DNA from 3 places in the Sporosarcina sp. P19 genome. Region 3 is predicted to be linked to each of the others. Evidence: riboswitches for the same ligand, from Rfam matches in the RefSeq annotation. Region 3 holds a riboswitch; each other region holds the start of a gene.
What was found. A riboswitch is a leader RNA that binds a small molecule or an ion and turns the genes downstream of it on or off. The one in region 3 is predicted to bind thiamine pyrophosphate.

Region 1 (2,277 bases), on a different contig from region 3:
TGCGGCAGGGCATGCGGGCGCTCTTGATGCAAATTTAGACCGTGTGGAAGCCAAGCTCAAAAAGAAAAGTGAACGATTTACTAAAGAGTGGGAAGCATTTTATTTAAAAGCAATTGAGATGGCTGGTTATTTACGTACGAATATTATGAAATTCCCAGCGTTAACTAAATTCCATCAGGACATCAACTTAGAGATGACTATTTTTAAAGCATTTTTAAGAGAGTTGGAAGAGATGGATTTGAAGAAAGAAACGCTTGGGACCCTAACCCCTTTAATGGCAGATCACATGGCGCGTGAAGAAATATATTATTTAATGAAATTAGCTGAATCCACTGATATTCCATCACCAAAGGGAGATCCGACGAAATCGCGTGTTGAGTCTTGAATGGGAGGCGTAGGATGAGGTACCAGGTCCCCGCACGCAGGTAGCAGGAGTAATCGCTGCCACAACTGGGAACAATATAGGTATTGCAGGAGTGACTGGTCCGTATATTATGAAAATCCTTCCGATAAGAAAGCACTGTTCATCAGTCAAAGTGTTGAATCTTCTTACACAATAATAGAAGGTTATTTAATAAATACATGGATTAAGAAAGTTCTACCAGCACTTTTGGTTTGCAATAGTGCAGTATTTACAGTCCACCTTACGTTTCTAGTAAAAAGAGAGTTGAGAATATTTTAGTGTCGGGCTACGCTGTGTACGATACAATTCAGTCAATACACTACAATTGCATACAAAAAGAACCAAGTAGCCAATCACCTGGTCGGATGAATGGTTTGCCGTTGTATGATTATTCTCTTTGATGTCTTGTTATAAAATCACCTTGCATAAGCACCGATCCATAACTAATTTCAAATGACAAATTTCGGCTTGTATGTTATTCTGAAAAAAATGAATATTTCATCCGCTAGAGGTGCCTTTGAAAAAAGGCTGAGATCAAAGTGATTGACTTTGGGACTCTTGGAACCTGATCCAGCTCGTACTGGCGAAGGGAAGTGGCACTGCTTACATCACTTGTATGTTATGGACTGTATACATGAGGCGCTGCTTTCTTCTATGAAAGTGGCGTTTTTCATTTTCTAACAGGCTGATATAGATGTTCAATAGCATTAGTATTTAGGTCATCTATGAGGAGTGGAAATAATGAAGACATATGATCATATTGTTATTGGCGGAGGAGTAATAGGTTGTTCCATTGCCTATCGACTGGCCAAAGAAGGCTTAAGCGTAGCTGTATTTGATGCAGGCAAAGCCGGACAGGCCTCTATGGCAGCAGGAGGGATGCTTGGGGCGCAAAATGAGTTTGAGCAGGACAATCCGTTGTTGGGAATCGCACTGGAAAGCCGAGCGATGTTCCCCCAACTTCGTGATGAATTGCTGTCCGAAACGGGTATAGACATTGATTTACGAACAGCTGGCCTGATCAAAACGGCCGCGACAGAACAGGATCGTGACGAGCTGCACCGACAGTATCACTTTTTATCCGAAAAGGACCCATCCATTCAGTGGCTTGAGCCGGAAGAAGTGCCGGAGATCGAACCTTGTATGACGTCCCAAACTGCCGGTGCTATTTTTCTGGAAAAAGACCATCAAGTGAAAGCCCCCTTGCTCGCACAGGCCTTTTTGAAAGCAGCAATGCATGCCGGTGCCCATGTATATGAAGAAACAAAGGCTCTTCGTCTGCTGATTCAGCAAAACCGGATAGTGGGGGTTGATACTTCAATCGGCTCGCTTTATGCAACTCAAGTGACGATTGCAGCCGGTGCCTGGAGCAGCCATCTCTTAGCTGACACTGATTTTTCCTTGCCCGTCATTCCTGTGAAAGGTGAATGCTTGTCAATCCGGCTGGCCGGCCCTGCACCGGTCAAAACGGTATTTGCGGTAGACGGCTGTTATATTGTGCCGAAACGAAATAAGGAAATGCTCATCGGTGCAACGTCTATTCCCGGTTCCTTTGATACATCAGTAACGGCTCATGGCATTCTTTCGCTATTACAACGGGCTTCCCGCCTATTGCCTGTGCTTAGTGATGGAGTGATCCACCGAACATGGGTCGGTGTACGTCCCCAAGCCGCAGACCATCTGCCGGTCATGGGGTCTCATCCGTTCATCGACGGGCTGCATATATGTACCGGTCATTACCGAAACGGCATTTTGCTTAGCCCGATAACAGGTATACTGATGAAGGATTACATAAACGGCTGTCAGAAGACGCATGAGTTGCTTACTCCTTTTGCTTTAAGTGGCGCCAGGTTGAGTTACCAAGCCTAGGTTGC
Region 2 (2,277 bases), on a different contig from region 3:
AATTGCTTCAATTACTGCATACTTGATGCATATTATGACAAGCACCATGATAAAAACAAAATATGTATGTGACTTTACTTCCCCATAGCATTCATCCTTCTCAATCCTAGATATGTTATACAATGTAAACTCTACTACACTGATCCTTCCTCTTTTATTTTTTCATTTTTGATTATCTCACGTCATCACTATTTATGCATCTTACAAGTCATACAAAGACATTCCCTTCTCATCATTACATGCTTTCTTGAGTGGTGTTGAAAAGATCTTATAAAAATAGCTTGTCCATAGAATGATCTTTACAGACAAGCCAGCGATATACTTTCCCACTAACTTCCTACCAGACTGAATGCAGAGTATATCGAAGGTTTTTTCTGATTCTGCATTTCTGCTTCCTCACCAATCACACTAGTTACATGTAAATAACGGAACTTATGAAAATTAACAGAATAATTAATCTTTAAAAACCGATTAAGGTATGGTATACTATTCCTGTTCGAACAATTAAATACTAATACTAGGGGTGTCCAACGTTATTGGACTGAGATGGAATGACAGTACACGCATTCCGGACTCTTTGGACCTGATCTGGCTCGTACCAGCGTAGGGAAGTTTTCATTTTATCAGCGACGCGTATTTATGCGTTTTGAAGACCAGGTCCTATCTACGGAACTGGTCTTTTTTGTTGCCGATTCCCATCACTTGAATCGAGTCATGTCGCCCCTTAAAAGGAGACGATGACAAAATGCAAGAGAAGCGAGAAGAAATCCATATCCATGAATGTTTTCCAGCTAGTAGAAAGGTCTACGTACAAGGAAATCGTCCAGACATACTTGTACCGATGCGCGAAATTGAGCTATCACCAACTATAACTGAGCAAGGTGAAATAGCGAATGAACCTTTCCGTGTCTATGATACAAGCGGTAAATATACGGAAGCTGGTTATCAAGTGGATATCAAAAAAGGACTTCCACTTATCAAGAAGAACTGGATAGTTGAACGAAATGACGTGGAAGAATATGAAGGCAGGCAAGTGAAACCACGGGATAACGGATATCGTTCAATGGAAAATATGCAAAAAGAAGCAGAATTTCCATTGTTGAAACGTAAACCATTACGAGCAAAAAACGGCATGAATGTTACACAAATGCATTATGCGCGCAAAGGAATCATTACACCTGAAATGGAGTTCATAGCAATCCGTGAAAATGTAACCCCTGAACTGGTACGGGATGAAGTAGCGAAAGGACGGGCAATTATCCCGTCTAATATCAACCACCCAGAGGCGGAACCGATGATTATCGGAAGTAAATTCCATGTGAAAATCAATGCGAATATCGGTAATTCTGCCGTCTCCTCTTCAATTGCTGAGGAAGTGGAAAAGATGACATGGGCTACACGCTGGGGCGCAGACAATATCATGGATTTATCAACTGGAAAGAACATTCATACAACACGTGAATGGATCATCCGTAACTCACCTGTCCCCGTCGGAACGGTTCCATTATATCAAGCGTTGGAAAAAGTAAACGGCAAAGTGGAGGATCTCTCATGGGAGGTATTCCGCGATACATTGATTGAGCAGGCAGAGCAAGGGGTCAGCTATTTTACAATTCATGCGGGTGTTCTGCTGCGTTATATTCCCATGACGATTCATCGTGTGACTGGAATTGTCTCACGAGGTGGCTCTATTATGGCCCAGTGGTGCATGTTGCATCATAAAGAAAGTTTTCTCTACACACACTTTGAAGATATATGTGAAATTATGAAACAGTACGATATCGCGTTTTCATTAGGAGATGGATTACGTCCAGGCTCAATAGCTGATGCCAATGACGAGGCTCAATTCGCTGAACTTGAAACTCTTGGAGAACTGACGAAAATTGCTTGGACCCATGATGTGCAAGTCATGGTAGAAGGTCCTGGACATGTACCTATGCATTTAATTAAGGAAAACGTTGAGAAGCAAATGGAGATTTGCCAAGAAGCACCTTTCTATACGCTCGGTCCTTTAACGACAGATATTGCGCCTGCCTATGACCACATCACATCTGCTATTGGTGCGGCTATGATCGGTTGGTTCGGGACAGCGATGTTATGTTATGTAACGCCTAAAGAACATCTTGGTCTACCGAATAAAGATGATGTGCGTGAAGGCGTCATTACGTATAAAATTGCAGCCCATGCAGCTGATTTAGCAAAAGGTCATCCGAATGCATACAAACGTGACAACGCATTATCAAAAGCCCGCTTCGAATTCCGTTGGCGAGATCAATT
Region 3 (2,277 bases):
CATTTTCTGATTGCTGTCAATCAACGGGCGCGTTGCCGAAACACTGTATACCACCGGCTCCGAAGAATCCGTCTGCCGATCAATAAAACGATTATCAGTAATTGTCTCGAGGTATTGACCGTTACGGTAAATATCGAACTTCTCCACATCCTTAATCCACTCCCATGACAATGCAATTTGCGATGAAGCAGCAATCGTTGTAATTACTAAGCGTTGTAAAGGATGTTCATCTTTCTGTACTTCTGTCAGGGCTGATGTTTGGATAACAATTACATTTTGAACTCGTCCTTCTTCCACTCGTTCCACTGTATATTGGAAGGGATGTGACGGATCCAGCTCCCCGTCCGTAAACTTCGGGGCTGTCCCTTCGTATACTTGCCGATCATCTTTATAGACACGGTAATAACCACCTATATCACTCCATGTAAACGTTATATCACCCAACGAATGATCCATCTGTTGAATTTCGAATAATTTCTCCATTTGCGATCTGCTCCCTTTTATCTATTTCATCTGAAACAGTTATACGCCTTCAGATAATTATGTAACATTCAGCATATAGTTATACCTGTTCTTCTATGCGCAATCTCTCATTTTCACTTACTTCCACCTCGTTATACCAGTATTATTTCAACCTTTTTCATGTATATGATATAATGAGCTCGTCTGATACATTCCACCACTAGGGGTGCCTTCTTTTTGGCTGAGATGCAATTATGCAAACCCTTTGAACCTGATCTAGTACATACTAGCGGAGGAAAGTGGGTAGTTTTTATACCCAACCGCCCATCTATGCATGGGCTTTTTGTATATATACCTTTAATGGGAGGAAGAGAAACATGCAACTTATTCAACAACTTCGTCAAAGGCAACCGCTCGTTCATTGCATCACAAATTTTGTAGTCGCGAATTTCCAAGCAAATGGCTTACTTGCACTAGGTGCTTCTCCCGTTATGGCGGATGCAGTAGAAGAAGCAGAAGATATCGCAAGAATTGCAGATTGTAGTATTTTAAATATCGGTACGTTAAAACAACAGACAGTGGATGCAATGATTTTAGCGGGAAACAGTGCCCGCGCAGCAGGAAAACCTGTCGTACTAGACCCTGTTGGTGCAGGTGCCACACCTTTTCGTAAAGCTAGCGTCCTAAAAGTACTGGACGAAGTAGATATCACACTGATTCGCTGTAATACAGGCGAACTAGCTGCGATTGCAGATATACCCTGGGCCGCGAAGGGTGTCGATGCAGGAGAAGGTTCAGCAGACATCGAGGATATAGCAAAAAAGACTGCACGCAAGTACAACTGTCTGGTAGCAGTTTCAGGTGAAGTCGATATTGTTACGGACGGACATTCTAAACTATCTATTACAGGCGGTCACCCCATGATGACTACCATTACAGGTATGGGATGTTTACTCAGCTCTGTTACAGGTGCTTTTCTTGCCGTAGGAATGGAACGTCCGCTAGAAGCTGTGGCAGACGCACTTTCATTTTATAAACGAGCTGGTGAACAAACAGCAAAAACTTCAAGTGGCCCCGGAGACTTTGCTGTGAACTTCTTAAATACATTACATACATTGGATCGCGAATCAAAAACATTTTCAGCATAATAGACAGGAGGTTTTTTAATTGACAGTACAAGTAGCATTGACCATTGCTGGTTCGGATAGCGGAGGAGGTGCAGGAATTCAGGCTGACTTAAAGACGTTTCAGGAGCTAGGCGTATTTGGAACTTCTGCACTAACTGCAGTGACTGCTCAGAACACGCACGGTGTTCACGGTGTTTATCCAATACAGACCGACGGGGTCATAACACAAATACGGGCTGTGCTTGATGATTTTGATGTAAAAGCATGTAAAACCGGAATGCTGTTTTCGGCTGATATTATTACTGAAGTAGCTGCGCTATTAAAAGAATACCCCCCAATTCCTTTAGTCATTGACCCTGTCATGATTGCAAAGGGTGGACAATCTTTATTGCAACAGCAGGCGATTCAAGCACTGAAGGAACACTTACTACCGCTGGCGACGATTGTGACACCAAATATTCCTGAAGCGGAAGTGCTGACCGGAATGAAAATACAGACAGACGAAGACATTCAGCAAGCTGCAACTGCTTTTATTAAGATGGGAGCGAAAGCTGTCGTGATGAAAGGCGGTCACCGTAGCGATGTACTGGATGCAAAGGATTATTATGCCGATGCAGAAGGTCAGTCATTCACCGTGACAACACCTTGGATCCAAACTAAAGACACACATGGAACTGGATGCACATTT

Region 1: linked by a shared signal. The riboswitch ahead of thiO (glycine oxidase ThiO) and the one ahead of thiM (hydroxyethylthiazole kinase) in region 3 are both predicted to bind thiamine pyrophosphate.
Region 2: linked by a shared signal. The riboswitch ahead of thiC (phosphomethylpyrimidine synthase ThiC) and the one ahead of thiM (hydroxyethylthiazole kinase) in region 3 are both predicted to bind thiamine pyrophosphate.

The regions. Positions count from the first base shown of each region.
Region 1 is NZ_PDYR01000005.1:63,905-66,181, reverse strand. It holds gene CSV74_RS07410 (DUF2935 domain-containing protein) at 1-385, shown strand, start outside; TPP riboswitch at 901-1,012, shown strand; gene thiO (glycine oxidase ThiO) at 1,145-2,272, shown strand.
Region 2 is NZ_PDYR01000003.1:197,659-199,935, forward strand. It holds TPP riboswitch at 510-627, shown strand; gene thiC (phosphomethylpyrimidine synthase ThiC) at 746-2,277, shown strand, end outside.
Region 3 is NZ_PDYR01000006.1:168,205-170,481, forward strand. It holds gene CSV74_RS08975 (DUF3238 domain-containing protein) at 1-483, opposite strand, end outside; TPP riboswitch at 675-777, shown strand; gene thiM (hydroxyethylthiazole kinase) at 840-1,610, shown strand; gene thiD (bifunctional hydroxymethylpyrimidine kinase/phosphomethylpyrimidine kinase) at 1,630-2,277, shown strand, end outside.